DNA from 4 places in the Massilia sp. LMS1-1-1.1 genome. Region 3 is predicted to be linked to each of the others. Evidence: predicted binding sites of a transcription regulator. Region 3 holds the regulator's gene; each other region holds the start of a gene.
The links. Region 3 encodes LexA, which represses DNA repair genes until DNA is damaged. Its sites were predicted from a motif close to ACTGTATNNNNATACAGT; they were not measured.
Positions count from the first base shown of each region.

Region 1: the regulator LexA is predicted to act here: its motif matches at 4,737-4,754, upstream of imuA (translesion DNA synthesis-associated protein ImuA).
Region 2: the regulator LexA is predicted to act here: its motif matches at 4,236-4,253, upstream of MRBLMS1_RS20640 (DNA topoisomerase IV subunit B).
Region 4: the regulator LexA is predicted to act here: its motif matches at 4,629-4,646, upstream of MRBLMS1_RS18440 (putative DNA modification/repair radical SAM protein).

Region 1 covers NZ_JBFPNG010000001.1:369,206-376,757, reverse strand. Annotated here, with positions in the region: gene MRBLMS1_RS01785 (error-prone DNA polymerase) at 1-2,549, opposite strand, end outside; gene MRBLMS1_RS01780 (Y-family DNA polymerase) at 2,552-4,021, opposite strand; gene imuA (translesion DNA synthesis-associated protein ImuA) at 3,954-4,697, opposite strand; gene MRBLMS1_RS01770 (efflux transporter outer membrane subunit) at 5,201-6,682, shown strand; gene MRBLMS1_RS01765 (MipA/OmpV family protein) at 6,690-7,508, shown strand; gene MRBLMS1_RS01760 (efflux RND transporter periplasmic adaptor subunit) at 7,530-7,552, shown strand, end outside.
Region 2 covers NZ_JBFPNG010000034.1:400,773-408,324, reverse strand. Annotated here, with positions in the region: gene MRBLMS1_RS20650 (J domain-containing protein) at 1-438, opposite strand, end outside; gene MRBLMS1_RS20645 (molecular chaperone HscC) at 451-2,160, opposite strand; gene MRBLMS1_RS20640 (DNA topoisomerase IV subunit B) at 2,160-4,157, opposite strand; gene kdpF (K(+)-transporting ATPase subunit F) at 4,620-4,709, shown strand; gene kdpA (potassium-transporting ATPase subunit KdpA) at 4,709-6,514, shown strand; gene kdpB (potassium-transporting ATPase subunit KdpB) at 6,524-7,552, shown strand, end outside.
Region 3 covers NZ_JBFPNG010000001.1:1,513,638-1,521,189, reverse strand. Annotated here, with positions in the region: gene folC (bifunctional tetrahydrofolate synthase/dihydrofolate synthase) at 1-741, shown strand, start outside; gene MRBLMS1_RS07000 (SPOR domain-containing protein) at 766-1,755, shown strand; gene MRBLMS1_RS06995 (CvpA family protein) at 1,776-2,264, shown strand; gene purF (amidophosphoribosyltransferase) at 2,303-3,826, shown strand; gene MRBLMS1_RS06985 (cystathionine gamma-synthase family protein) at 3,933-5,174, shown strand; gene lexA (transcriptional repressor LexA) at 5,243-5,878, opposite strand; gene rpsF (30S ribosomal protein S6) at 6,154-6,543, shown strand; gene priB (primosomal replication protein N) at 6,564-6,863, shown strand; gene rpsR (30S ribosomal protein S18) at 6,889-7,179, shown strand; gene rplI (50S ribosomal protein L9) at 7,207-7,552, shown strand, end outside.
Region 4 covers NZ_JBFPNG010000023.1:757,161-764,712, reverse strand. Annotated here, with positions in the region: gene MRBLMS1_RS18465 (response regulator) at 1-1,499, shown strand, start outside; gene MRBLMS1_RS18460 (TOBE domain-containing protein) at 1,567-2,334, opposite strand; gene MRBLMS1_RS18455 (sulfate/molybdate ABC transporter ATP-binding protein) at 2,360-3,061, opposite strand; gene modB (molybdate ABC transporter permease subunit) at 3,073-3,750, opposite strand; gene modA (molybdate ABC transporter substrate-binding protein) at 3,766-4,524, opposite strand; gene MRBLMS1_RS18440 (putative DNA modification/repair radical SAM protein) at 4,662-5,894, shown strand; gene MRBLMS1_RS18435 (UdgX family uracil-DNA binding protein) at 5,891-7,354, shown strand; gene MRBLMS1_RS18430 (bile acid:sodium symporter family protein) at 7,306-7,552, opposite strand, start outside.

The DNA.
Region 1 (7,552 bases), 1.1 Mb from region 3:
TCGCGTATGTTCTTGAATGGCGCGGCAGCGCGGGCTTCCTCAATGCGCCAAGCCGCCTCTCTCATCATTCCATTGATATTATTCAAACCAAGGCGTACCGCCAGTTTGCCGTCCACCATTGGCTCCAGGGATGCTTCCCATCCGCTCGTACAGACATCGACGGGTCTTACCTCGACGTCATGCCGGCGCGCATCTTGCACCAGCGAGGAGCGGCTGTAAAAACCCATGGGCTGGCTGTTGAGCAGGGCGGCCAGGAACTCGGCAGGATGATGGCACTTGAGCCAGCTGCTGGCATAGGCCAGCAGGGCAAAGCTGTGCGCATGCGACTCTGGAAAGCCATACTCGGCAAAGCCGCGTATCTGGCCGACAATGGAGGTGGCAAACTCGAGGCTGTAGCCACGCTCGGCCATGCCGCTCATGAGCTGGTCTTCGAACTGTTCCAGGCCACCTTTTCTTTTCCAGGCGGCCATGGCGCGGCGCAGGCGATCGGCTTCACCGGCCGTAAAACCGGCCGCTGTCATGGCGATCGACATCACCTGCTCCTGAAAGATTGGCACCCCGAGCGTGCGCCGCAGCACCGCCTCGATCTCCGGGCTCGGATAGGTCACTGCTTCTAAGCCCTGGCGCCGGCGCAAATACGGATTGATCATGCCACCTTGGATGGGCCCTGGCCGGATAATCGCCACCTCGATGACGAGGTCATAGAACTCGCGTGGCTGCATGCGCGGCAGCATGGACATCTGCGCCCGCGATTCGATCTGAAACACGCCGACGGTGTCCGCTTTGGAAATCATCTGGTAAGTGGCGGCATCCTCATGGGGAATATCGCCCAGTTCAAAACGCTCACCACGCTGTTCCGAGATCAAAGCCAGGGTGCGGGCGATACACGACAGCATGCCCAGCGCCAGGATGTCGATTTTTAGGAGACCCAGCTCATCGATGTCATCCTTATCCCATTGAATCACGGTGCGCTCGGGCATGGCGGCGTTTTCAATCGGCACCAGGCGGGAGAGGGGGCCGCGTGAGATGACGAAGCCGCCCGGATGCTGGGAGAGATGACGTGGAAAACGCATCAGGCGCTCGGCAATTGCCGCCCATTTTTCGGCGATCAGGGAGTGCGGATCGAGTCCGCAAGTGGTAAGGCGCTGCTGCAGGTCGGCGCGCCCACCCCAGCTATGCGAGGCTTTGGCCACCTTGTCGACCACCGACAGGTCCACCCCCAGCGCGCGCCCCACATCGCGCAGCACGCTGCGCGGGCGGTAGGAAATGACAACGGCCGTCAAAGCGGCTCGCATGCGGCCATATTTGCGATAGATGTATTGAATCACCTCCTCGCGCCGCTGGTGTTCGAAGTCGACATCGATGTCGGGCGGTTCATCGCGCTCGCGTGAGATAAAGCGCTCGAAAAGGAGGGTGCCGCGCGAGGGGTCGACTTCGGTGATGCCGAGGCAGTAGCAGACAGCCGAATTCGCCGCCGATCCGCGCCCCTGGCAGAGGATTTTTTGCGAGCGGGCGAAGCGCACGATGTCGAATACCGTCAAAAAGTAGGGTTCGTACTGCATGTCGCCGATCAGTTCCAGCTCATATTCCAGCTGTGCCTGCACATTGTCCGGAATGGCGTGCGGGTAGCGCCAGTGCGCTCCAATATATGCCTGTTCGCGCAGGTAACTGGCTGGGGTCTGCCCCTCCGGCACGATCTCGCCTGGATATTCATAGCGTAGTTCATCGAGCGAAAAAGTGCAGCGCTGGGCCACGCGCAGGGTTTCATCCAGCATGTCGCGCGGATACAGATTACCCAGCCGCAAACGTGAACGCAGATGCGCTTCGGCATTCGAGGCCAGCTGATAGCCGCACTGCGCCACCGGCGTATTCAGACGAATCGCGGTCATGGTGTCCTGGATGATTTTCATCGAGCGTAGATGCATGACGACATCGCCCGTGGCGACGACAGGTAAACTGAATTCGGCGCCGATGGCTTCGACCATGGCGCGGTGCCGGTCATCCTGGGCACGGTGGTGCAACGTCAAGGCGACGCGCGCGCGGCCCGGTGCGCTGCGCACCAGCCATTCGGCTTGCCGCTCGATCTCTTCATAGGGGGCGTTATATTTGGGGCACAGAATGAGCTGGCAGCCAGGCAGCCCTTTTAAGTGGACGAGATGGCCGCTGGGGTTGGCGATGTCGCGTGGCCACACCAGGTAACTTCCCTTGTCGGCGCGCGTGCGCGCAGCGGTAATGAGTTCGCTCAGGTTGCCATAGCCGTCGCGGTCCATGGCCAGGATCAGCACCGTGAAGGGCGGGGTGCCGTCTTCCGGTGTCACTTTCATTTGGCTGCCAATGATGAGATGGATGTTCCACTCCCGCGCGGCCACATGCGCCTTGACCACACCGGCCAGGGAACATTCGTCGGCCATGGCGATGGCCTGGTAGCCCAGCTGGGCCGCGCGCGCCACCAATTGATCGGGCGGAGAGGCGCCGTGCAGGAAGGAGTAATGGCTCATGCACTGCAGCTCGGCATAGTCGGGCAGCGTGGGAGCGAGTGGTTTGTCCATGATCAGCCGAACATGCCGTGCAGGTACCAGCGGCCGTCAACGACACGTTCCAGGTAGATCCAGTAGCAGGTCGCGTCGCTTCCTTGCGCGATGTAATAGTCGCGGGCAGCGATTTGATCATTCCACCAGCCGGCCTCAATGCGTTCCGGCCCCTTGAGCATTTTTAGTGGGGAACCATAGAAGGGACGTTCGCCGCGCAGCAGCAGCGGGATGGGTTTGGGTAGCAGCCAGAACGGGCGCTCAAACGCCTCATCCTCGGCGTTGACCGCCTTGCGCTTCTCGGTGGCAGCAGCCCAGGCATTGCTTTCCTCCGGCCGATGGTCGTGATGCTCGACAGGCGAGAGGACGTTGTCGCTGCCAAGACGGGCGCTGAGTAATTCCAGTAGGCGCTTATAGTCGGCGGGGGTGCCGCCCGGCTCGGGAAACAGGTCTTGCGTCGGTGGCGCCATCGCGGTGAGCAGTCGCGCTTCTAGCCGCAGGGCGATGACCGGGGCAACCAGTTCCGTGCGCGCCAGGCGCTCCTTCAGCAGCCTTATTAGGTGTTCGTCGCGCCAGGTCGGCTCCGCCAATCCGATCTCGATCGGCGTGGGCGGGATCGCGGTCTTGCCGCGCTCGTGCTCCAGCAGCAGAACAAAAACACTCACGGCCTGCTGGCGCGCGACCAGCCAGCCGACAAATTGCTGCAGCAGGCCCGTGGCGCCGTCCAGCAGGGCATCGGCGTGTTCGATCCGGTCAAAGGTTTCGATGCGCGCTGAAAAAGTCTCGGGAATGGCGATCCATTCAAACAGTTCAGGAGCGAGTCCATAGGCGCGGTCGAGTTCATCGAGCACGTGCTTGTTCATCCTGCGCTGGATGCCAGGGCGGGGCAGGCGCCGTAGCGCCGCCAGATGATCCGCGCCAATATCCGTCAGCCACTCCAGATGATTCGCCGTGCTGGGCAGATAGGCGCAGGGCATGCGGTCGAGCTGGCGCTCGAGTGAGCGCATGTGCACCGTGCGCCGCACAATGATCTGGCGTTTGGCCGGCTGCCAGCGCGACAGCAGCCAGGCGCCCATGGCCGTCGGCGCCGTGCCGAGCTGCGCCGTCACGCCAAGCGCTTGCAGGGCAGCGCGAATGCGCCGGCTGATGGCGGCTCGCCCGTTAAACAGGCGCAAGCTGGCGGTCACGTCCAGCAGCAGGCTGAAGTCGCCGGCATGCGCCACCTCCGGGGTGAACTGGAGGAGGGCGAGCGCGATGGCATTGCTGGTGATCAATTCACGCTCAAGATTACGCTCCAGGATGACGCTATCCGGCGAGACGGCCGCTACACCGCCAGGGCGCATGCCGATACGTACCCCTTCGGCATAGGCATGCTGCGAGACCGCAAGGATGCGGCCTTTCTCGACCACCGCATACGGCCCCGGTTCACACCAGCGCGGCCTGAGGCATTCGAGAGGCAACAGTGGGAGGTGTACGCTGAACCAGAACCGCATTTTGATCGTCCAAAAATCGTTGACGTGCCGGCATGTCTGCCAGCGGGATAAAGAGTGGTGCCTCATGATGTGGGCCACGCCGTTTGATGATGTGAGTGGAAATGCCGCCGGCGGCTGGGCGCAATGCCAGGCGCAATGGTGCAGGTGAGGCATCAGCCGCTGCGCTCATCGGCCGGACCAGCCAGAAGAACGTTTCGGTTGTCTGCGCCGCCAGATTGAGGCGCCGCAGTGCCTCGTCGCGAATATTGGCTTGCCACAACAGCACCGCGCCGCAGCTGCCATTGCGCAGGATCTGCTCGGTGGACCAGAGAGCATCGGCGGTGCTGGGGGCGCGTATCCAGAGCAGGTTCGGGCAACTCAGGTCCATGAATTTGCAGGCGGCGGAGTTGGGCAAGTACGGCGGCTGCACCAGGGCGATCCGACGATGTTGCGATAGTTGCGCCAGCACTGGCCGCAACAAGTGCATTTCCCCGATACCCGCTTGCTGAACTAACAACTCCGTGAAGGTCGATTGAGGCCAACCGTTGCCCGGAAGTTCGTGATCCAAGACGCTGTGACCGGTAGTAACAGTGCTCGTTGTTCCTCGACTCAGCTCACTAGCCCGCCAGACGTCACGCAGCAAGGCACTATTGGCCAGTGTGGTAGGGCTGCTACGTTGAAGGGAAGGTGAAAGCATGGCGGCTGGCTTGCGAGGTTGTGGATCATTCTCAAAACTACTGTACATAAATACAGTATATGCTGAGGACGTCAAAAACTGCAAGGTCCATGAATTTCTTGAATTGTTAAAACTAACGGTTGTGATGGCACGAAGGCGTCAAGAGGATCGCCGAAGCTCAAGCATCGTTTGCCTGAGCGCGACGGTAGTCTCTGCAGGGCAGATGAATAACCAGGTCAACGCCAATTTCGTCGTCAGATCAGGCAGCTACGAGATCGCACACCAGGTATTTGGCAGAACACCCAGGCTTCAATACGATCCATCGATTTCTCATCTTTCAAGAACGATGGATCAGGTGACTCTAAGCTTCAGGTGGCGATTCAGTGATTCATCCATTGTTTGGCGCCTAACCGGTCGGACTGAGGCAAAATTCAACGCATCTTCATCATTCCTTGATGTTTTCCACAAAATATCTGCATCATTGAGTGAGAAGCTGCCGGCATCCTGACAACGTCGCCGCTACTATGCCCGCTCGAATTCCACTTTTTCTCTGCACGCTGCTGCTCGGCGGCTGTTCTCTCGCTCCTTCTTACCAGCGTCCGGCGATGCCGGCTTTGCCGTCCACGTTGGGCTCAGGCACCATGCGGTCCGATGTGGATGTGGCATCGACCACGTCGCCCTCGGTCCGCACGGCAACCTCTACTACACTGAGTATCCAGGAGTCCCGGTTGGTGAACGACTTCGCACCGCAGCGTAGCGCCGGCCAGCTGGCCACCCTGATGACGCTAGTCGAGCAGGCGCTGGCACACAATGCACAATACAAGCTAGCCATGCGCCGTGTTGACGAGGCACGTGCGCTGATGCGCATGGAAGGCGCGGCTCGCTTGCCCTCCGTGGCGTTCCAGGCGGAGAGCAAGCGTACTCGCTTCGACAATGCCGACCTGAATGAGACCGAGAGTGAACATTACAGCGCAGCCGGCTTGGGCATGGATTTCGATCTCGATTTTTTTGGCAGACTACGGTCGCTGTCACAGGCAGCGCAGGAACGTTACGTGGGGTCCGGATACGGCCTTGTGGCAACCCGCGCCGCACTCATCGCGGAAGTGCTGCGTGCCCACTCGATCGCGGTCGCCACCGCCGATACCTGGCGCGTCCTGCGGAGCAATGACGGTTATCAACGTCAACTCGAAGGCTATGCGCGGCGCCAGTTCGAGCTCGGCCTGATCTCGCGCGACAAGTTGGACGCGGAACGCAATGCCGCTGCCGCACACCACGCAGCCACCGTCAATGCCGAGGCCCAATTCGTTGTCGCGCAACGCGCCCTGAATATCCTGACCGGCTTTGTACCCTCCGCAACAGTGGACACGGCCGGCAGCGTGGATGTGCTGTCAGCGATGCCGTTGCCGATCGCCGCGCTGCGTGACCTCGATGCGCGCATATTGCTCGACCGTCCTGACATCAGCCAGGCGGAGGCCGAGCTGAAGGCGCGCCATGCCGACATCGGCGCGGCGCGCGCGGCATTTTTTCCATCGATACACCTGAGCACTGGCGTGGGATCGGTCAGTGAAAGCCTCGACGGCCTGTTCAAACCGGGTAGCCGCGCCTGGACCTTCAATCCATCGGTCAGCCTGCCGATTTTCGACGGCGGCCGCAACCAGGCGCAGCTCGACGTGGCGGAACTGCGCAAGGATGCCGGCGTTGCCGCCTACGCCCAGACCATTGAAGCGGCGTTCCAGGAAGTGGCGGGCGCGCTCGACCAGCAACGCGCGCTGGAGGCCGGCGAAGCGGCGATGCGTCAGCGCGAGGAATCGCTGGAACGGCGCACCAGAGCGCTGACATGGCGCGTCCTGCAAGGCCTCCAGGACACCACAGAACTGCTGGACGAGCACCTGCGTATGGAGGCGGCATCGCTCGCCCACATCGACGCCGCGCGCGATCTCGCCCTCAACCGGATTCGTTTGCTGCACGCCTTCTATGGCACTTCCTTCTCACTTAACCAGGATTGACCACACCATGATTTATACGTTCCGCTCCTTCCTCCTGGCCTTGTCCGCCCCGACCCTCGCGCTGGGCTTGTTGGCGCCCAGCGCACACGGCGCCGAACTGACCGTCAACTACCTGCTGGGCGATAAGCTCGAAGCGGCAATTGGCGCCGGCGTGCGCGTCGCCCCCCGCTACATGGGTTCGCGCGACACCGCCACCACGTTTGTCCCCGTGGCGTACGCCCAGCAAGGCATCTTCTTTATCGACACCAGCCGCGGCGTCGGCCTGCAACTGCTTACCGGGTCCGGCTTTTACGTATCGCAATCGATCCATTATGACCAAGGACGCGGCGTGAAGTCCGATCTGTTCCGCCCTGGAGGCCGCGATTTGGCCGGCATGGGCGAGGTGCCGGGGTCGGCCACTTGGCACACGCTGGTGGCCCAGCAGGTCACGCCCGCGCTGTCGATCAGCGCCGAGGCAGATGTCACGCTCAAGTCCAGCGTGAACCGGCACAACTTGCGCGTGGGGGCGGAGTGGAACGTGATTGACACGGGCGACGAGCGCGTGGCCCTGGGCGTCAACGCCCATTGGGGCAATGCCCGCTATAACCAGGCCTATTTTGGCGTGACTTCGACGCAAGCGGCCAGCACCCGCTTTGCGGCGTACAACGCGCGAGGCGGCCTGTACGCGTATTCCGTCAGCGCCCAGTGGGAACACAAGCTGGCCGAGCACTGGTACAGCTCCGCGCAACTGACCGTCATGCCGTTCGCCGAGCGTGCCGAGAACAGTCCGCTCATGGCCCGCAAAACGCCGGTCGAAGCCATGATGACCGTCCGGTACGTGTACTGACCGATGGACCAGGAGAACTTGATGACATTTCGCTCCCTTCCCAT
Region 2 (7,552 bases), on a different contig from region 3:
CCGCGACTGCTCCAGGAATGCCTGCCACAGGCTGGCCGCTTCCTGTGCCGGATCGATGGCGACCACGCCCCATAGTTCCGGCGGCGGTGCGGGCTCCAGGGCAATGACGCCCCACAGTTCTGCAGGTGGCTCCTGCGCTTCCTGCGCGGGTCCGTCGATCACGCCCCACAGCTCGGCCGCTTCCAAGGGCGGCGCTTCTGGCGCTTGCGCCTCTACCGTTTCGGCCTCGGCCGCTTGCGCTTCCGGGAACTCCTCGGCAAACAGGTGCGCATGGCGCAGCGCGTATTCATACGCGTCGCGCAGTTCCTGGAAGGCGGCCGGATCGTCTTCGGGGCGCGTCACCTTCAGGCGCTTTGCATACGCGCGCTTGAGGGCGCGCTCGTCGCCGGTCGGCTCCGTGCCCAGGATTGCCCACAGGCTGCGCTGTCCGTTGTCCATGCCGCCGTCCATTTACAGGAAGCTCTCGCTCTCGACCTGGCGCAGCACCTCGTCGAGTGCCTGGCGCGCCTTGCGGATGGTGTTCGGGTCCTGCGTTTCCAGCGCGGCCTGGAAATTGGCCGTGTGCGCGGCCAGGTACTGGCGCACGTCGCCCAGCGACTGTTCGTACAGGCGGTCGGCGCGTGTGACCAGGGTGCGGTTTTCCAGCTGCTCGCGCGGGTGGATCTTCAGGTCGGCCAGTTCCGCAAAGCGCTGCTCGATCTGTTCCGGCGTCATCACGCCCGCGTTGTCGCTGATGATCATCTTGTGGCGTTCCTGCGTGGCCAGCACCGTCACTTCCGCTTCCAGCACGCCGCTGATGTCATAGGTGAAGCGCACGTCGATGCCGATCTCGCCCGCTTTTTTCGCGGGTATCGGGAAGCTGATCTTGCCGAGGAAGACGTTGTCGGCCACCAGGCGCGACTCGCCCTGGAAGATCGCCACGTTGATTTCCTTCTGGTTGTCGTAGATGGTGGTGATGTTTTCCGTGCGCGAAACGGGCACCACGGAATTGCGCTCGATGATGGGCAGGTAATGCCCGCCTTCATACTGGTTCGCGCCGACCTGGCGCGAAATGGAAATGCCCAGCGAGTATGGCGCCACGTCCGTCATGACCACTTCGTCGAGGGCCGCGTCGCGCATTTTCAGGCCCGCCTGCACGGCGGCGCCCAGCGCCACGGCTTCGTCCGGGTCCAGGTGGATGGCGGGGAAGCGGCCGAACATGCGCGACACGAGTTTGCGCACCAGCGGCATGCGCGTGGCGCCGCCGGCCAGTACCACTTCATTCAATTCCGCGGCGCGGATGGTGGCGTCGCGCAGCGCCCGTTCCACTGGCAGGCGCAGGCGGGCCAGCAGGGGCTCGCACAATTGCGCCAGCTTGTCTTCGCCGATCTCCCAGCTGTATTCCTTGTCCTGGTAGCGCGTAGCCATGCGAACGGACGGCTGGTCCGACAGCAGGCGCTTGACGCGCTCGGCCTCATCGCGCAGCAACTGCTGCTGGCGCGGGTCGAGCAGGCGGCTGCCGACGGCGTCGCGCAGGCCGCTGCCTTCCAGGAAGGCGTCGACCAGCACGGTAACGAAGTCTTCGCCGCCGAGGAAATTGTCACCGGCTGATGCGCGCACCTCCATCACGCCTTCGAACAATTCGAGAATCGACACGTCGAACGTGCCGCCGCCCAGGTCGAAGACGAGAAATTTGCTTTCCTGTTCCTTGTCGCGGATGCCGTAGGCCAGCGCGGCGGCCGTCGGCTCGTTGAGCAGGCGCTCCACGCGCAAGCCCGCCAGCTGGCCGGCGATGCGCGTGGCTTTGCGCTGCGCATCGCTGAAATACGCGGGCACGGTGATGATGGCTTCCTCGACCTTGTGGCCGAGGAAGGCTTCGGCATCTTCCTTCAGCGCGCGCAGCACCATCGACGACAGTTCTTCCGGACGGAATTGCTGCGTGCCGAGGGTGATCTTCTTTTCGCTGCCCATGTAGCGCTTGAAGACGGCCGCCGTCAGCTGCGGGTGCGTCTGCAGGCGCTCGCGCGCGGCGCGGCCCACGAGCACGGTGCCGTCGTCATCGATGCTCACGCATGATGGCGTCAGGTGCTCGCCGAGCGCATTCGGGATGATGGAAGCCTTGCCGTCGCGCCAGATGGCGACCAGGCTGTTGGTGGTGCCCAGGTCGATGCCGATGATCATCAGATATCCGCCTCCGCCTCATTGCCGTGTTCTTCGATCCAGGCGCGGCGTCCTGCCGCTTCGCCCTTGCCCATCAACATATTGAAGCGCAAGGCCGAAGCCATGTGATCGACTTCACCGAGCGTCACGGGCAGCAAACGGCGCGTGTCCGGGTTCATCGTCGTTTCCCACAGCTGCTCGGCGTTCATCTCGCCCAGGCCCTTGAAGCGCGAGATCGACCAGGCGCCCTGTTTCACGCCTTCCTTGCGCAGCTTGTCTTCGATGGCCACCAGTTCGCCGTCGTCGAGCGCGTAGATTTTCTGGATCGGCTTCTTGCCGCGCGCGGGCGCGTCGACCCGGTACAAAGGCGGGCGGGCGATGCAGATGTGGCCCTTGTTGATCAGGACCGGGAAGTGCTTGAAGAACAAGGTCAGCAGCAATACCTGGATGTGCGAGCCATCCACGTCCGCATCGGACAGGATGCAGATCTTGCCGTAGCGCAGGCCGGACAGGTCGGGTGTATCGCCCACGTTGTGCGGGTCGACGCCGATGGCCACGGCGATATCGTGGATCTCGTTATTGGCGAACAGGCGGTCGCGGTCCGTCTCCCACGAGTTCAAAACTTTGCCGCGCAGGGGCAGAATAGCCTGGAATTCCTTGTCGCGGCCCATCTTGGCCGAACCGCCCGCCGAGTCGCCCTCGACGAGGAACAGTTCATTGCGCGCGATGTCCGACGATTCGCAGTCGGTCAGCTTGCCCGGCAAGACGGCGACGCCCGACGATTTTTTCTTTTCCACTTTTTGCAGCGAGCGCTGGCGCGACTGCGCCTGCTTGATCACCAGCTCGGCCAGCTTCTTGCCGTAGTCGACGTGCTGGTTCAGCCACAGTTCCAGCGGCGGCTTGGTGAAGGTCGAGACGAGGCGCACGGCGTCGCGCGAGTTCAGGCGCTCCTTGATCTGGCCCTGGAATTGCGGGTCCAGCACTTTCGCCGACAACACGAACGAGGCGCGCGCGAACACGTCTTCCGGCAGCAGCTTCACGCCTTTCGGCAGCAGCGAGTGCATCTCGACGAAGTTTTTCACGGCGCCGAACAGGCCGTCGCGCAAGCCCGATTCGTGCGTGCCGCCATTCGAGGTGGGGATGAGGTTGACGTACGATTCACGCACGATGGCGCCTTCTTCCGTCCACGCCACCACCCACGCCGCGCCTTCGCCTTCGGCAAAGCCTTCCGAGTCCGGACCCGCGTATTGCGCGCCCTCGAACAGGGGAATCAGGGTTTCGCCATTCGATACCTGCGCCAGCGTTTCGGTCAGGTAGCCGCGCAAGCCTTCCGCGTACTGCCACGTTTGCGTGTCGCCCGTTTTCGCGTTGGTGAGTGTGACGGTGACGCCCGGCAGCAGCACGGCTTTCGAGCGCAGCAGACGTTGCAGCTCCGTTTGCGAGATGTTCGGCGAATCAAAATATTTTGCATCGGGCCAGGCCGTGACGCGCGTGCCCGACTTCTTGCCGTCGCGCGGGGCGGGGCGGGAATTCAATGGCTCGATCACGTCGCCATTCGCAAACACCATGTGGTGCAAGCCGTTGCCGTCGCTTTCCTTGCGCCAGACGGTGATTTCCAGGCGCGTCGACAGCGCATTGGTGACGGACACGCCGACGCCGTGCAGACCGCCCGAGAACGCGTAGGCGCCGCCCGAACCCTTGTCGAACTTGCCGCCCGCGTGCAGCCTTGTAAACACGATTTCCACGGTCGGCACGCCTTCTTCCGGGTGCAGGCCGACGGGAATGCCGCGGCCATTGTCTTCCACGGTGATGCTGCCATCCGTGTTTTGCGTGACGGCGATGTGCGTGCAATGACCGCCCAGGGCCTCGTCGGAGGCATTGTCGATCACTTCCTGAATGATGTGCAGCGGATTTTCAGTGCGGGTGTACATCCCCGGGCGCTGCTTGACGGGTTCCAGTCCTTTCAGGACACGGATGGATGATTCGCTGTAGTCGGATGCTGGTTTTTTAGTGGCCATACGTGTTCAAGCTAAGTAAAGACAGTGGTTGGAACGCCAGGCCAGGGCACTGCGGGCGCAATGACAGCGGCGGCGATAACTGTATGAATATACAGTATATCCCGTCCAGCGTCACTGGGGGAGGGCAGTGCGGCAGGCCAGGCGTCCTTGTGCGGACGCTCGCGCATTCTATCTTGTCCCGCGAGCAATAGCGCTACTCCAGGGCAACAACAGTGCGCCTCAGGCGTGGTTTTGCGCCAATTGTGCTGGATTTTATGCGGTAAAGCCCCCGTTTTTACATCTTGTTTACATGCGCCTCCCCAGTCTTTACGAATTTTTTAGACCCTTTTGGCTAATCTGCTCACTATCAAAACAAACCTGAATGAGGGTGGGAATGGATCTCGTGTATCTCGGCTTGATTGCCGTGTTTTTCGTCCTGGCGGCCGGCTTTGCCGTCGCCTGCGACAAATTAGGGAGCGTCAAATGAACGCGTTTTATGTGCTGGGCGCCGTCGTCTCGGCTGGTTTGCTCGTCTACCTGCTGGTGGCGCTGCTGAAGGCGGAGGAACTGTGATGACGACGCAATCGATACTGTTATTGGTGGCCTTCCTGGCCGTGCTGCTGGCCGCCGGCTATCCGCTGGGCCTGTACATGGCCAAGGTGGCCGGCGATGCGCCCGTGCGCGGCCTGGGCTGGCTGCAAAAGCTGGAAAACCTGCTGTACCGCTGGTCCGGCCTGCCCGCCGACAAGGCCATGGGCTGGAAAAGCTATGCCATCGCCCTGATCGTCTTCAATACCGTGGGCGCCGTCTTCGTCTACGGCCTGCAGCGCCTGCAGGGCTTTTTGCCGTTGAATCCACAGGGCCTGGGCGCCGTCAGCCCCGATTCCTCGTTCAATACCACCGTCAGCTTCGTCGCCAATACCAACTGGCAGGGCTACGGCGGCGAACAGACCATGAGCTACCTGACCCAGATGCTGGGCATGGCATGCCAGAACTTCTTTTCGGCTGCCACCGGAATCGCCGTGATCTTCGCGCTGGTGCGCGGCTTCGCCTCGCGCTCGGGCAAATCGATCGGCAATTTCTGGGTCGACCTCGTGCGCTCGACCCTGTACATCCTGCTGCCGCTGTCGCTGGCCCTGTCCGTCGTCTTCATGGGCGAAGGCATGATCCAGAATTTTTCCGCCTACAAGGAAGTGACCCTGCTCGATCACGTGGCGTATGAAACGCCGAAGGTGACAGCCGACGGCCAGCCCGTGCTGGATGCGGCCGGCAAACCCGTGATGGAAGCGCAAGTGGCGACGACGCAGACGATCGCCATGGGCCCCGTAGCGTCGCAGGAATCGATCAAGCTGCTGGGCACGAATGGCGGCGGCTTCTTCAACGCCAATTCCTCGCACCCGTATGAAAACCCGACCGTCCTGTCGAACTTCCTGCAGATGCTGGCCATCTTCATCATTCCCGCCGGCCTGTGCTTCACCTTCGGCCGCATGGTGGGTGACCTGCGCCAGGGCTGGGCAGTGCTGGCCGCCATGACCCTGATCTTTGTCCTCATGACGGCCGGCGTGATGAGCGCCGAGCAGCAAGCCAATCCATCCTTGCAAGCGCTGGGCGTGGATCAGCAGGCCAGCAGCCTGCAATCGGGCGGCAATATGGAAGGCAAGGAAACGCGCTTCGGCATCAGCTCCTCGACCCTGTTCGCTGCCGTGACGACGGCCGCATCCTGCGGCGCCGTCAATTCCATGCACGACTCCTACATGCCCCTGGGCGGCATGGTGCCGCTGCTGCTGATGCAGTTCGGCGAAGTGATTTTCGGCGGCGTGGGCACGGGCCTGTACGGCATGCTGATGTTCGCCATCCTGGCCGTCTTCATCGCCGGCCTGATGATAGGCCGCACGCCTGAATATCTGGGCAAGAAAATCCAGGCCTATGAAATGAAGATGGTCTCGCTGGCCATCCTGATCACGCCAGCCCTGGTCTTGACGGGCACGGCGATCGCCGTGATGGTCGAACCGGGCAAGATCGGCGTGGCCAACCCGGGCGCGCATGGTTTTTCCGAAATCCTGTACGCGTTCACGTCGGCGGCCAACAACAACGGCAGCGCGTTTGCCGGCCTGTCCGCCAACACGCCGTTCTACAACGTGATGCTGGCGATCGCCATGTGGTTCGGCCGCTTCGGCGTGATCGTGCCCGTGCTGGCGGTGGCCGGTTCGCTGGCGGCCAAGCAGCGCCTGTCGGCCAATGCCGGCACCATGCCCACGCACGGCCCCATGTTCATCGGCCTGCTGATCGGCGTCGTCGTGCTCGTCGGTGTATTGAATTACGTTCCCGCGCTGGCCCTGGGCCCGATCGTCGAACACCTGCAACTTTTCATCAAATAAGAGGCTACCATGTCACGCACAAGCCTGACTTTGTTCGATTCCGCACTGATCGGCCCCGCCGTCGTCGATGCGTTCAAAAAACTCGACCCGCGCACGCAGTGGCGCAGCCCCGTGATGTTCGTCGTCTACGTGGGCAGCATCATCACGAGCCTGCTGGCGACCCAGGCCGGGATCAGCGGCGGCCAGGGTGAAGCGCCATTCGGCTTCATCGTCGCCGTCGCCGTGTGGCTGTGGTTTACCGTGCTGTTCGCGAACTTCGCCGAAGCGCTGGCCGAAGGCCGCAGCAAGGCGCAGGCGGCCTCGCTGCGCGCCCTGAAGCAGACGGTGATGGCAAAGAAAATGCAAACGCCGAAATACGGCACTTCCTGGCTGCCCACGCCGGCCACCGACCTGCGCAAGGGCATGACGGTGCTGGTCGAGGCGGGCGACGTGATTCCCGCCGACGGCGAAGTGACGGCCGGCGTGGCTTCCGTCGATGAAAGCGCCATCACGGGCGAATCGGCGCCCGTCATCCGCGAGTCGGGCGGCGACTTTTCCGCCGTGACGGGCGGCACTCGCGTGCTGTCCGACTGGCTGCTGGTGCGCGTCTCCGTCAACCCCGGCGAAGCCTTCATCGACCGCATGATCGCCATGGTCGAAGGCGCCAAGCGCCAGAAGACACCGAACGAGATCGCCCTGACGATTCTGCTCGTGGCCCTGTCGATCGTCTTCCTGATCGTCACCGTGACCTTGCTGCCGTACTCGCTGTTTTCCGTGGCGGCGGCCGGCAGTGGCACGCCCGTGACGATCACGGTGCTGATCGCGCTGCTCGTCTGCCTGATTCCGACCACCATCGGCGGTTTGTTGTCCGCCATCGGCGTGGCCGGCATGAGCCGCATGATGCAGGCCAATGTGATCGCCACGTCGGGCCGCGCCGTGGAAGCGGCCGGCGACGTGGACGTGCTGCTGCTCGATAAAACGGGCACCATCACCCTGGGCAACCGCCAGGCGTCGAGCTTCGTGCCTGCGCCCGGCGTGACGGAGCAGCAGCTGGCCGAC
Region 3 (7,552 bases):
TTCCGTCCGGGCAAGGCGGCCATCTGCAGCGACCCCGTGCCGCCGCAATCGTTGATCGACCATGCCGAGGCCATCGGCGCCGACCTGTGGCTGATGGGCCGCGATTTCAATTATTCGGGCGACAAGCAGCAGTGGAACTACGGCGGGCGCGAGCAGCGCCGCAATTCGCTCGCGTATCCAAGCTTGCGCGGCGCCAACCAGATCCTCAATGCGACGGCCGTGCTGGCCGCGCTGGAAGTGCTGAAGCTGAAACTGCCAGTGGGCGCGCAGGAAGTGCGCACGGGCCTCGTGACGGTGGAACTGCCGGGCCGCTTCCAGGTCTTGCCTGGGCGCCCCAGCGTGATCCTCGACGTGGCGCACAACCCGCACGCGGCCTCGGCATTGAACCAGAACCTCGGCAACATGGGTTTCCACCCGTACACCTATGCCGTGTTCGGTTCCATGCAGGACAAGGATATCGATGGCGTATTGGCCGCGATGAGCGAACACGTCGACCACTGGTGCCTGACGGGCCTGCCTTCGCCGCGCGCGGCCACGGCTTCCGAGCTGGCCGCCAAGGTGCAGATCATGCTCGAAGATAAGCCCGACAGCAGCGAACATACTGTGTCTATTTTCGATGATCCGGCACAAGCTTTTGCAAATGCAATGAGCCGGGCCGGTGAGAATGATAGAATTGTGGTCTTTGGTTCTTTCCTCACCGTTGCCGGCGTGATGAAGGCCCGAAAATCCTCACTTCACTGAAACGCACTCGACTGAAAATCACGCATGGGCTTGTTCTCGAAACTGTTTAAAAACAAGCAAGAATCCTCTGGCGAAGACAGCGGCTTTTATGTCCCTGGCGAAGCACAGTCGCCGACCCGCAAGCGCGCAGCCAACACGGCCGGTGGCGGCGGATCGCGCCGTGGCGGCAAGGAAGCGCCGGACCCGGTCTTGCCTGAAAAAAAGCGCGCACGCCGCCGCCTGGTCGGGGCCATTGCCCTGGCCCTGGGCGTGGCTGTCGGCTTGCCGATGCTGCTCGACTCCGAGCCGAAGGCGCCGTTCAACGATATCGCGATCGACATTCCATCGAAGGAAAAGGCCGTCGCACCTGCACCGGCGCCCGTGCCGGCCGTCCCGGCCCAGGCCGCAGCGAATGGCCTGGACCAGTCCGAGGAAATCGTCGACGCGCCGTTGCCGCCTGCGGCCAAGCCGACCCCTGCACCGACACCGGCCCCCGTGCTGGCGGCCGCCCAGCCTGCACCGGTCAAGCCGACCTATGTGGAACCGAAACCCGAGCCCAAGCCTGAACCCAAGCCGGTCAAGGTGGAGTCGAAGCCGGAGCCGAAGCACGAAACCAAGCCCGAGCCGAAACACGAGTCCAAGCCCGAACCCAAGCCTGAGCCCAAGCATGAAGTAAAGCCGGAAACCAAGCCCGAGCCGAAGCCTGCCAAGCCGGCGCAATCGGCTGACGATGCCGCGCGCGCGCTGGCGATTCTGGAAGGCAAGCCGCAAGAGAAAGCACAGGACAAGGCGCATGACGCGGGCAGCGGCAAGTTCGTGGTGCAGGTAGCGGCCCTGGCGACGCAGGACAAGGTCGACGAATTGCAGGACAAGCTGCGCGATGCGGGCATCAAGTCGTACACGCAGAAAGTTTCGAGCCCAGCGGGCGAGCGCATCCGCGTGCGCGTGGGGCCATTCGGCAGCCGCGAAGACGCTGAAAAGACCCGCGCCAAGCTGCAAAAGCTGGGCCTGGGCGGCAGCCTGGTACCGGCGTGATGTTGCAAGGCTGAACGCGCGTGACGATCTTCGATTACCTGGTGCTGTTCGTGCTGGTGACGTCCGTGCTGATCAGCATGATGCGTGGCCTGGTCAAGGAAATACTGTCATTGGTCAGCTGGATCGTGGCGTTCGTCATTGCCAACGCGTATGGCGCTACCCTGGCGAAATTCCTGCCGGAAGCCGTGCCTGGCGAAGCCATCCGTTTGTTGCTGGCTTTCGTCGTGCTGTTCATCGGCGTGCGCATTTTGATGGGATTGCTGTCCATGACGGTCGACGCACTCGTCAAGGTGACGGGCTTGAGCCTGGCTGACCGCACCCTGGGCACCCTGTTCGGCGTGGCGCGGGGCCTTGTGATCGTGCTGACCGCCGTCATCTTGTGTGGCATGACTTCCATACCGCAGCAGCCATTCTGGAAAAATGCGCAGCTCAGCCCGCTCGCGGAGCAGGGCGCGCGCGCCATCAAGCCTTATCTGCCTGCCGCTTACGCGCAGCATGTGAAATTTTGAATTTTTTTAAAATCAGTAGCACAGTTTAGGAGCACACCATGTGTGGCATCGTCGGCGTCGTTTCCCATCAACCTGTCAATCAATTGCTCTATGATGCATTGTTGCTCTTGCAACATCGCGGTCAGGACGCGGCAGGGATTGCGACCAATCACAGCAGTATGTTTTCCATGCACAAAGCCAACGGCCTCGTGCGTGACGTCTTCCGTACGCGTAACATGCGTTCGCTGCAAGGCACGACGGGCATCGGCCATTGCCGTTACCCGACGGCCGGTTCGTCGAGCGAAGAGGAAGCACAACCGTTCTATGTGAATGCGCCGTTCGGCATCACCCTGGCGCACAATGGCAACCTGACCAACTGGGAACAGTTGAAGCTGGAAATGTTCAAGAACGACCGCCGCCACATCAATACCGATTCCGATTCGGAAGTGCTGCTCAACGTGCTGGCGCATGAAATCCAGGAAGCGACGACGGGCCTGAACCTGGACCCGGAAGCCATCTTCAAGGCCGTTACCGTGCTGAACCGCCGCGTCAAGGGCGGTTACGCCGCCGTTGCGCAAATCGCCGGCGTGGGCTTGCTGGCCTTCCGCGATCCGCACGGCATCCGTCCTCTGTGCCTGGGCATCAATGAAACGGAGCAAGGTCCCGAATACCTGATCGCTTCCGAATCCGTGGCCCTGGAAGGCATGGGCTTCCGCTTCGTGCGCGACATCGGTCCCGGCGAAGCCGTCTTTATCGATGCAGACAAGAAATTGCACAGCGCCCAGTGCGCCGACAATGCCAGCCTGAACCCGTGTGTGTTCGAATTCGTCTACCTGGCCCGTCCCGACTCCGTCATCGACGGCGCTTCCGTGTACGCCACGCGCCTGAAAATGGGCGAATACCTGGCCGAAAAGATCCGCGCCGAATTGCCAGGCGTGCATATCGACGTGGTCATGCCGATTCCCGATTCCTCGCGTCCGGCCGCTATCCAGCTGGCCATGGCGCTGAACATCGAGTACCGCGAAGGCTTCATCAAGAACCGCTACATCGGCCGCACCTTCATCATGCCGGGCCAGGCGGCACGCAAGAAATCCGTGCGCCAGAAGCTCAACGCGATCCCGTCCGAATTCAAGGATAAAGTGGTGCTGCTGGTCGACGATTCCATCGTGCGCGGCACCACCAGCCGTGAAATCGTGCAGATGGCGCGCGAAGCGGGCGCGACGAAGGTCATCTTCGCTTCGGCCGCGCCACCGGTGATCTACCCGAACGTGTACGGCATCGACATGCCGACGCGCGACGAGCTGATCGCCTACGGCCGCACGACGGAAGAAGTGTGCCGCGAAATCACGGCCGACTACCTGGTCTACCAGGATATCGGCGCGCTGAAGCAGGCGATCGCCGACGTCAACCCGGCCCTGACCAACTTCGAGGCGTCGTGCTTCGATGGTATCTACGTGACGGGCGACGTGTCGCAGGAATACCTGGACCGCCTGGAATATGCGCGCCACCATCCGAAGGCGGCAGCGCCCGAAGATACGCCGCGTTCCCAGCTGAACCTGAACCTGGCGACAACGGAAGCATAAGTACCTGCCCGGCCGATGCCGGGCTTTTTTTCGGGGTCGGACCTTCAGGTCTGACCCCGGCATTTGCCTTGGGTTACGCGGCAAATCGAACTCCGGAACTTCCACCATGACCACCAAAAAAACCTACGGCTTCACCACCACCATCCTGCACAACGACCGCCGCAAGGGCATCGAACACGGCTCGCTGCACAAGCCCGTGCATACTTCCGTTGCTTTCGGTTACGCCGATGCGCGCCAGCTTGCTTCCGTGTTCCAGGGCAAGGAAGCGGGTTTCCGCTACGGCCGCCAGGGTAACCCGACCGTTTCCGCGCTGGAAGACAAGGTCAACAAGATGGAAGACGGCGTGGCGACCTTGTGTTTTGCCACCGGCATGGGCGCCATCGGCGCCGTCGTGCAATCGTTGCTGCGCGCGGGTGACCATGTCGTGTCGTCGGCCTTTTTGTTTGGCAACACCAACAGCCTGTGGCAAACGGTGACGGGGCAGGGCATGGCTGTGTCGTTCGTCGACGCCACGGACGTCGCCAACGTGGCGGCCGCCATTACGCCGGCCACGCGCATCGTGTTCGTGGAAACCATCGCCAATCCGCGCACGCAGATCGCCGACCTGAAAAAAATCGGCGACTTGTGCCGCGAAAAGGGCATCTTGTACATCGTCGACAACACGATGACGACGCCGTACCTGTTCCGCCCGAAAGCCGTGGGCGCGGGCCTGGTGGTCAATGCACTGACGAAGTCCATCGGCGGCCACGGTAATGCCCTTGGCGGCAGCTTGACGGACACGGGCGTGTTCGACTGGACGCAGTATCCGAACATCTTCGAGAATTACAAGAAGGCGGCGCCCGCGCAATGGGGCATCGCGCAAATCCGCGCCAAGGCCTTGCGCGATTTCGGCGCGTCGCTGGGGCCGGAAGCGGCGCACCATATCGCTGTCGGCGCGGAAACCATGGCCTTGCGCATGGATCGCACCTGCTCGAACGCTCTGGCGCTGGCCACCATGTTGCAGGCGGATCCAAGAGTGGCGGCCGTGCATTACCCGGGCCTGGCGTCGCACCCGCAGCACGCGCTGGCCACCGAGCTGTTCCGCAGCTATGGCTCGCTGTTCAGCTTTGAATTGAAGGATGGCATCGACTGCTTCGATTTCCTCAACCGTCTGAACCTGGCCATTCCCGCGAGCAACCTCGGCGACACGCGCACCCTCGTCATTCCCGTCGCCCACACGATTTTCTACGAGATGGGTGCCGAGCGCCGCGCCAGCATGGGCATTGCCGAATCCCTGATCCGTGTCTCCGTCGGTATCGAGGATGAAGCAGACTTATTGGAAGATTTCAGCAACGCACTGGACGCATAAGCAGCCGCGCACCATGTAAAAGGGCCGCGACAGTCATGCTGTCGCGGCCCTTTTTTTCGTGCGGCAGTTTAATGCCAGCTGCGCATCAGTCCGACGGCGAGGCCTTCCAACGCAAACTCGTCTTCGGGCGACACGGTGATCACCTTGAAGTCGGGATTTTCCGGCAGTAGTTCGATGACGGAACCCGTCTTCTTGTAGCGCTTGACGGTGACTTCGTCGCCGATGCGGGCGACGACGATCTGGCCATTCTTGGCGCTGTCGACCTTTTTGACGGCCAGCAAGTCGCCATCCATGATGCCGGCGTCGCGCATGGACCAGCCGCGCACCTTCAGCAGGAAGTCGGGTTTGGCCGAGAACAGGGCCGGGTCGACGTTGTAGCTCGCTTCCAGGTTTTCCTGGGCCAGGATGGGCGAACCGGCCGCCACCCGACCGATCAGGGGCAGCGACATCAGCAGGGCTGCAGGCACTTTCGATGGCGGCGCTTCGGCGGCCGCGCCGATCAGGCGGATGCCGCGCGAGGTGCCGGGCGAAATCTCGATCGCGCCCTTGCGGGCCAGGGCCTGCAAATGCTCTTCGGCCGCATTGGCCGATTTGAAACCCAGTTCATTGGCGATTTCGGCACGGGTGGGAGGAAAGCCCGTGTTTTCAATCGCGTCCTTGATCAGGTTCAGGATTTGTTCTTGTCGTGCTGTCAGCTTGATCATGAGCGGTGGGTGCATACTAAAATGCTGTCTATATGAACAGTCTGTATTTTTGTACAGTATCACCCACTATGCAAGGGGATTTCCGTGTTTTGGGCGAATTTCGCAAGAAATACTTGTCCACGGTCGGAAAGCACGGTGGCGCACGGGCTTTTCGGGCGCTTGTGGAAGGAATGATTGAAACGTTTGCAAAAGGCGGTTATAATCTTCGGCTGACCTTCCCACACCCGTCTTGACGCCGGGGTGGGCGATTATCAATCCGACCTGAAGGAGTTTGCATGCGTCATTATGAAATAGTCTTTATCGTCCATCCGGACCAAAGCGAGCAAGTGCCCGCGATGATCGAACGCTACAAAGCCAGCGTAACCACCCGCGGCGGTTCGGTTCACCGCGTGGAAGATTGGGGCCGCCGTCAAATGGCTTACTCGATCCAAAAGCTGCCTAAAGCACACTACATCTGCCTGAACATCGAATGCGACAACGAGACCTTGGTCGAGTTGGAAACAGCATTCAAATTCAATGATGCCGTGTTGCGTCACCTGACCGTTAAAATGAAGAAAGCTGAAACAGCTCCTTCGCCGATGATGAAATCGGTACAACGCGAAGACGCGGCCAAAAGCCACCGCACCGAAGCACCAGCAGCCGCTCCAGCCGCAGCAGCAGCTTAATTCTTGACCAGGATCGTGCGCTGAACCAGCTACAAGTAACCGCCATCATTGCCGAGCGCGAAATATTGCGCTATACCCCGGCAGGGTTGCCGATTGTGAATGCAGTATTGCAACACAGTTCGCAGCAGATGGAAGCAGGGATTGCCCGTTTGACCGAGTTTGATGTTGCCGCGCTAGCCGCTGGCGAAATCTCAGGCAGGTTCAGTCAGGCAAGCTTGGGCGGGGTGTATCAGTTCACGGGTTTCCTGGCCAGGAAGAGCCGCAACAGCAAGAGTTTGGTGTTTCACATCATTGATTTTAGTGCAGTCAATTCTGACTAGCGCATTTTAGATACAGGAGCCTGACATGGCATTCGGTAAAAAGTTCGACAAAAATAAGCTCAAGCTTAAAGAAAAACGCAAACAGCAAAACCCGTTGTTCAAACGCAAGAAGTTCTGCCGCTTCACCGCAGCTCACGTTGAGCAAGTCGACTACAAAGACGTCGACACGCTGAAAGACTTCGTCCAAGAAAACGGCAAGATCATGCCAGCACGCCTGACCGGTACCAAAGCGCACTACCAGCGCCAAGTTGACACCGCAATCAAGCGCGCTCGCTTCCTCGCGCTGCTGCCATACACCGATCTGCACCACGCTTAATCGGTCAGATATTCCTGGAGAAGAACTATGCAAATCATTCTGTTAGAAAAAGTTGTTAACGTCGGTAACCTCGGCGAAGTCGTCAAAGTCAAAGACGGTTACGCACGTAACTTCCTGATCCCGCAACGCCTGGCACGTCGTGCTACGGCAACCGCTGTGGCTGAATTCGAAGTCAAGCGCGCCGAACTGGAAAAAGCTGCTGCCGCCAAACTGGCCGCATCGCAAGCCCAGGGCGAAAAACTGAGCGGCCTGACCGTTCAAGTTGCTCAAAAAGCTGGTGTTGATGGCCGTCTGTTCGGTTCCGTCACCAACTTCGACATCGCTGAAGCGCTGACCAAGCAAGGTTTTGCTGTTGAAAAAGCACAAATCCGCA
Region 4 (7,552 bases), on a different contig from region 3:
GCAAGAGCGAGAGCGGCCGCGCCTGGCTGCGCTTCGAAGTGCGCGACACGGGCATCGGCATGACGGAACTGCAGCAACAGCAGCTGTTTGCCGCGTTTTCACAGGGCGACCAGAGCATCACGCGGCGCTTCGGCGGCACGGGCCTGGGCCTGGCCATCAGCAAGCAGCTGATCCACATGATGGGCGGCGACATCGCCGTCGCCAGCAGCGAAGGCAAGGGCAGCCGCTTCTGGTTCAGCGTGCCGTTCGAGATGCTGGCGCAGCCGGCCGAAACGCGGCGCACGCCAGCGCTGGGCCAGCTGCGCCTGCTGGTGGCCGACGATAACCGCACCACGCGCGAACTGATCGTCAAGCTGATCGAGGCGTGGGGCTGGCTGGCCGATGAAGTCGATTCCGGCTTTGCCGCCATCGAACTGTACCGCGAGCGCCTGGCGCAGCAGCAGCCGTACGACGTGGTGCTGGCCGACTGGCACATGCCCGTCATGGACGGCCTGGCCACGGCCAAGGCCATCCGCCAGGCGGCCAGCGGCCAGCGCCAGCCCATCGTGGTGATGGTCAACGCCTTCGCCCGCAACCACCTCGAGGAAATCTCCAGCGCGGCCGAGGCCGACGTCGTGCTGATGAAGCCGATCACGGGATCGAGCCTGTTCGATGCTCTGCATCAGGCGCTGATCACGAAGAACGACGGCGGCGAGCAGCGCATCCTGCACCAGCCGCTGGGCACGGAACTGGCCGGCGTGCATTTCCTGCTGGTGGAAGACAATCATTTGAACCAGGCCGTGGCGCGCGGCATCCTCGAACACATGGGCGCCACCCTCGACGTGGTGGGCGATGGCTTGCAAGCCGTGGAACGGCTGCGCACGGAAGCGCTGCGCTACGACATCGTGCTGATGGACATGCAGATGCCCGTCATGGACGGTTTCAGCGCCACCCACATCATCCGCACGGAACTGCGCCTGAGCCTGCCCGTGATCGCCATGACGGCCGGCGTGCTGGCGTCCGAGCGCGAGCGCTGCATGACGGCCGGCATCAGCGACTTCATCGCCAAGCCCGTCGTGGTGGAAGAGATGATGGAAGTCATCCTGCGCCACCTGCCCAAGCGCCCGCAAGTGCAGACGGCCGAGCCGGTGCGCGTCGCCGATGAGGAAGTGTTTTCCATGGCGCCGCTGATGCGCGTGATGGGACGCGACGCGAAGGGGCGCGGCGTGCTGCGGCGCATGGTCGAAGACGCGCTGAACAAGGGCATGACGCCCGTGCGCGACGCGGAAACGGCCTTGCAGGCAGGCCGCCACAGCGACGTGGCGCGCATCCTGCACAGCGTGCGCGGCTCCGTGGGCACCCTGGGCACGAAACGCCTGATCCGCGCCGCGTTCGCCACCGAGGAAGCGATCGACGCTGGCCGCCTGGACGAAGTCCCAGGCCTGCTGGCGCACACGGCGCAGGAGCTGGAACTGGCGCTGGCGGCGGCGGCGGATTGGTTGTCGCGGTTGAAGGATTAGGCCTGCAACGTAAAGCTGGGGTCAGACCCGCCGGGTCTGACCCCGGAACTTTGCTCAGCGCCGCCGTTTACGCCGGTACACCGAGGATCACACTAGATGCTTTAAACATCGCCGTCACGCTGCCGCCAAGTTCGATACCCAGGTCCGTGCTGCTCTGATTGGTGATGATGGCGGCGATCGTGCCGCCGCGCGGCAAGTCCAGCACCACTTCCGTGTTGACGGCGCCCGTCTGCACGCGCGTGACCGTGCCGGCCAGCTGGTTGCGGGCGGAAAAGCGCGCGCCTTCGCTGTCGGCCACGAGGATGATGGACGAAGCCTTGATCAGCGCAAACGCTTCGGCGCCAGGCACCAGGCCCAGGCTTGCGCTGCTGCCCTGCGTGACGATGGCCACGATGTGCTGGCCACCCGGCAATTCCAGGGTGACTTCATCGTTGACGGCGCCCTGTTTCAGTTCGGCCACCTTGCCCAGGAATTGATTGCGTGCCGTGGTTTTCATGGCCATTCTCCGTATGAGTAAAAGATCGTCGGCGATGCCTTCGGCCTGGCTGCCCAGCTGGCGCAGGTAGCGGGCATGCTCGCGTTCGATGATGCGGAAATTGTCGACCAGCTGGCGTCCCCGTTGCGTGAGCCGCGTGCCGCCGCCGCCCTTGCCACCCGTCAGGCGCTCGACCAGCGGTTCGCCGGCCAGGTTGTTCATCGCGTCGATGGCGTCCCAGGCTGCCTTGTAGCTCATCTTTACAAGCTTGGCCGCCTGCGTAATGGAACCGCATTCGGCGATGGCGCCCAGCAATTCCACCCTGCCGGCGCCGCCCAGGTTTTCTCCGCCCACCATCATCCATACCGAGCCTTGCAAGCCGATTTTATCCAATACGTTCACCCAATGCCATGTGGTCTTCCCTGTTATCGATCTGTCCGTCGCGCAAGTACAGCACGTGCTCGCCCAGGATGCGCGCATCTTCCGGATCGTGCGTGATCAGGATCATGGGCACGTCCAGGCGCTGTTGCCACTGGCTCAGTTCCAGCCGCATTTTGACACGCAGGGCCGGGTCGAGGGCGGCAAACGGCTCGTCGAGCAGCAGCGCGGACGGCTCGGCCACGAGCGCCCTCGCCAGCGCCACCCGCTGGCGCTGGCCTCCGGACAACTCGTCGGGGAACTGGTGCGCCAGTTCCTGCAAGTGGAAGGCGTCGAGCCAATGCTCGACCTTCTGCAATTTTTCGCGCGCGCGCGGATTGAACCATCCCCGGCTCAGGCCAAAGCCCACGTTCTGGCGCACCGTCAGGTGCGGGAACAGCGCGTAATCCTGGAACAGATAGGCGACGTTGCGCTGCTGCGGCGGCAAATTGATGCCGGCGGCCGAGTCGAACAAGGTGCGCCCGTTCAGGCGGATATGGCCTTCGTCCGGCGTGAAGAGGCCGGCAATGGCTTTCAGGGTCATGCTCTTGCCGGCGCCGGACGGGCCATACATGGCGATGCGCTGGCTGCCGGACGTGCATTGCACCTGCAGGTCGAAACGGCGTTTGCCGGAGCGCAAGGTGGCGCGGATGTCGAGGTCGAGTTGCATGGGCGTCATCCTCAGCGTCCTTTGTGCGCGACGCGCCCGGGCGCCAGGCGGCCAGCCGACAGCAGCACCACGATGCAGACCACCGAGATGATCACGACCAGCGTATTGGCCACGTCGTCCTGGCCCGCCTGCACGGCTTCATACACGGCTACCGACAGGGTCTGCGTCTTGCCGGGAATGCTGCCGGCCACCATCAGGGTGGCGCCAAACTCGCCCAGCGCGCGCACGAATCCCAGCAGCACGCCGGCGAGGATGCCGCGCCAGGCCAGCGGTAACGTGACGCGAAAGAAAATCGCCAGCTCGGAAATGCCCAGCACGCGGGCCGCCTGCTCGAGCTGGCCGTCGACGGCCTCGAAGGCGGCGCGCGCGGGCTTGAAGACGAGAGGGAAAGCGACCACGGTGGAAGCGATCACGGCGCCCTGCCACGTAAAGATGAGGTTGATGCCGAAGTTGTCCTGCAGCCAGATGCCCAGGGTGCCGCGCCGGCCCAGCAATACCAGCAGGTAATAGCCAAGCACGGTCGGCGGCATCACCATCGGCAGGGTCAACAGGGCGTCGAGCAGCTCGCGCCCGGGAAAACGCGTGCGCGCCAGCAGATAGCCCGTACCGATGCCGAGCAACAAGTTGAGCGCCGTGGCCCATGCCGCCACTTTGAGCGACAGGGCCAGCGCGGTCCAGGCGATATCCATGCGCGTTCGTTTGCTTTATGGCTTTTTAAAGCCGTACTTGGCCAGGATGGCTTGCGCCGGCGTCGTCTGCAAATAGCTGACGAAGCGCTTCGCTTCGGCCGCATTACCGCTGCCCTTGATGGTGGCGATCGGGTACAGCACGGGCGCGTCCAATGGCACGTCCAGCACCACGTTCACCTTGTCCTTCATGATGGCCGCGTCGGTGGCGTAGACAAAGCCCGCATCGACTTCGCCGCGCGCCACGTAGTCGAGCGACTGGCGCACGTTCTGCGTGCCGATGGCTTTCGGTTGCACGGCGTCCCACAGCTTCGCCTTCTTCAGCGCGCCTTCGGAATAGCGGCCGACGGGCACGCTGGCCGGATTGGCGATGGCCACGCGGGTCACGCCCTTGTGCGTCAGGTCAGCCAGGCTCTTGATGCCCAGCTTGCTATCGTGCGGCACGATCAGCACCAGGCTGTTGCCGACGAAGTCCATGCGCTCGGCCGGCAAGACGAGGCCCTGCTTTTGCGCCGCATCCATGGTTTCCTGGTCGGCCGAGGCAAACACGTCCACGGGCGCGCCTTTGACGATCTGCTGCAGCAGCACGCCCGAAGCGGCGAAGTTCAGGGATACCTTGCTGCCCGGATACTGCGCCTCGTAGCTTTGCGCCGCCTCCTTGAACGCATTCGTCAGGCTGGCCGCGGCCGACACCACCACTTCGCCGGCAAAGGCGGACGAGGCGGCGGTGGCGAAGAGGGCGGCGCCGAGCAGTGTGGCGAGGGAGGTGAGGCGCATGATCGTATCCTTGATGAGAAGAGAACCTGGTCCGTAATATACACCGATATATAGCGCTCTGCCATCGCACAGGTCAAGCCAGCGCAAGCTGCATTCCCTGATATACTGTATATAAACACAGTATATCGAGGTGAGCCATGGAATTGACGGACAAGCTGGAAATCCTGGCCGACGCGGCCAAGTACGATGCATCCTGCGCCAGCAGCGGCGCGCCCAGGCGCGATTCCATCGGCAAGGACGGCTTTGGCGCCACCTCGGGCATGGGGATTTGCCACAGCTACACGCCGGACGGGCGCTGCGTCTCGCTGCTGAAAGTGCTGCTGACGAATTACTGCCTGTACGATTGCCAGTACTGCGTCAACCGCCGCACGTCGAACGTGCCGCGCGCGCGCTTTACCGTGGCCGAAGTGGTGAAACTGACGAGCGACTTTTACCTGCGCAACTACATCGACGGCCTGTTCCTCAGTTCCGGCATCATCCAGTCGGCCGACTACACGATGGAGCAGCTGGTGCAGGTGGCGCGCGAGCTGCGCGAAGTGCACCAGTTCCGCGGCTACATCCATCTGAAAACCATTCCCGACGCCGATCCGGCCCTGATCGCGCAGGCGGGCCGCTATGCCGACCGGCTCAGCGTCAATATCGAACTGCCGACGCAGGACAGCGTGCAAAAGCTGGCGCCGGAAAAGAGCGTGCACACGATCAAGCTGGCGATGGGGTCGATACGCCGCAAGCTCGACGAGAAAGCGGAAGAACCGCGCGCGCCGCGTTTCGCGCCGGCCGGGCAAAGCACGCAAATGATCGTCGGCGCCGACGCCAGCGACGACCAGCAGATCCTCTCCACGGCCGAGACCCTGTACGGCAGTTATAAACTCAAGCGCGTGTACTACTCGGCCTTCAGCCCGATCCCCGACAGCCCGAAAAGCGTGCCGCTGGCGCCGCCGCCCATGCTGCGCGAACACAGGTTGTACCAGGCCGATTTCCTGCTGCGCAGCTATGGTTTCCAGGCCAGCGAACTGCTGCCCGCCACGGGCGGCAACCTGGCGCTCGATATCGACCCGAAACTGGCGTGGGCGCTGGCGCACCGCGAACATTTTCCGCTGGACTTGAACCGCGCGGCGCAGCACATGATCGCCCGCGTGCCCGGTATCGGCTTGCGCAGTGCCCAGCGCATCGTTGACCTGCGGCGGCTGCGGCAAGTGCGCTACGCCGACCTGTCGCGCCTGCGCTGCAGCATGAAGAAAATCGCTCCCTTCATCATCACGGCCGACTACTTTCCCGCGCGCGACACCACCGCCTCCGAACACCTGCGGCGCGCCATGGCGGAGGCGCCGCAGCAGATGAATCTGTGGCCGGAGCTGCAGGCCGCATGAGTACGGTGGTGCGGCTGGCGCAGTCGTTCGACGAGTGGCGCGCTGCAGCAAGGGAACTGATCGCGCTTGGCGTGCCACCTGCCGACGTTGCCTGGCAGTGTCAACACGGTGAGGGCGACCTGTTTTCCGCCACGCCGGATGCCACGGATACCAGCGCGCCACTGCTGCGCCTGCCCCGTCCACTGGTGGAATTGCTGGAAAGCGCCGCCTGCTTCAACGTGCCTGACCGCTGGGCCTTTTTGTACCAGGTGCTGTGGCGCTGGCAGCAGGGCCAGCACGACGTGATGTCGCCGGCCGACGCGGACGGCGCGCGCCTGCACGCCATGGTCAAGGCCGTGCACCGCGAAGAGCACGACATGCATGCGTATGTGCGCTTCCGCGAACGGCCAGAATGCGAGGGCGCGCCCCGTTTTGTCGCCTGGTTCGAACCCGTGCACGAGGTGCTGCCGCAGGTGGCGCGCCACTTCGCCCGCCGCATGGGAGCTACCAGCTGGATGATCGCCACGCCCGCCGCCAGCATGCTGTGGGATGGCACGACCTTGCACGCGGGCCCAGCACTGATGCAGGGCGCGGCCGATATCGACGATGCGGGCGAAGCCCTGTGGCTGACCTACTACCGCAGCATCTTCAATCCCGCGCGCGTGAATGCGGATTTGCTGCACAGCCATATCCCCTCGCGTTTCTGGAAAAATTTGCCGGAAGGGGCCATCGTGCCCGCCATGCTCAGCGGCGCCGCCAACGGCGAACGCCGCACGGGCCAGACGGCCAGCGTGGGCCAGCGCAGCGGCGCCACCATGATTCCGATTGCCGCCGAGCGCGCCCAGCCAGTGCGCGAAGTAGCGACAAGCCTGGACCAGTGCCGCCGCTGCGAACTGTGGAAAAGCGCCACGCAAGCCGTGCCCGGCATTGGCCCAGCACAGGCGCGCATCATGCTTGTGGGCGAGCAGCCGGGCGACCAGGAAGACCTGGCGGGACTGCCGTTTGTGGGCCCGGCCGGCGCGCTGCTCGAGCAAGCCATGCAAGAAGCGGGCATGGCGCGCGACAGCATCTACCTGACCAATGCCGTCAAACATTTCAAGTGGGAACCACGCGGCAAGCGCCGCCTGCACAAGACGCCCGCGCAACGCGAGGTCCTCGCCTGCCATGGCTGGCTGGAAGAAGAGATTGAGCGTGTCCAGCCACAGGTGATCGTGGCGCTGGGCAGCACGGCATTAAAATCCGTGCTGCAAGATGGCGCGGCAAGCATGACGCCGCTGATCGGCACGACGATCGAGCATGCGGGGCGCTCGGTGATTACCGTGTATCACCCGTCGTATGTGCTGCGCGCGCCGGATGCGGCCAGCAGGCGGCAGGCTTACGCGGTCATAGTGGCGGGGCTGCGGCAGGCGCTGCGGCTAGAGCAGGATAACCATCACAGCGTCGTGGCCGGCACATCCTGTCCCTCATCGCGCCGCGCATAACGCTGCGCGATCACGGCACAGATCATCAGCTGAATCTGGTGGAACAGCATCAGCGGCAAGATCACCATGCCCAGCGAACGCGTGGAAAACAGCACCTTGGCCATCGGCACGCCGCTGGCCAGGCTTTTCTTCGAGGCGCAAAAGACGATGGCGATTTCATCTTCCTTGTTGAAGCCCAGGCGGCGGCTGACAAAGGTG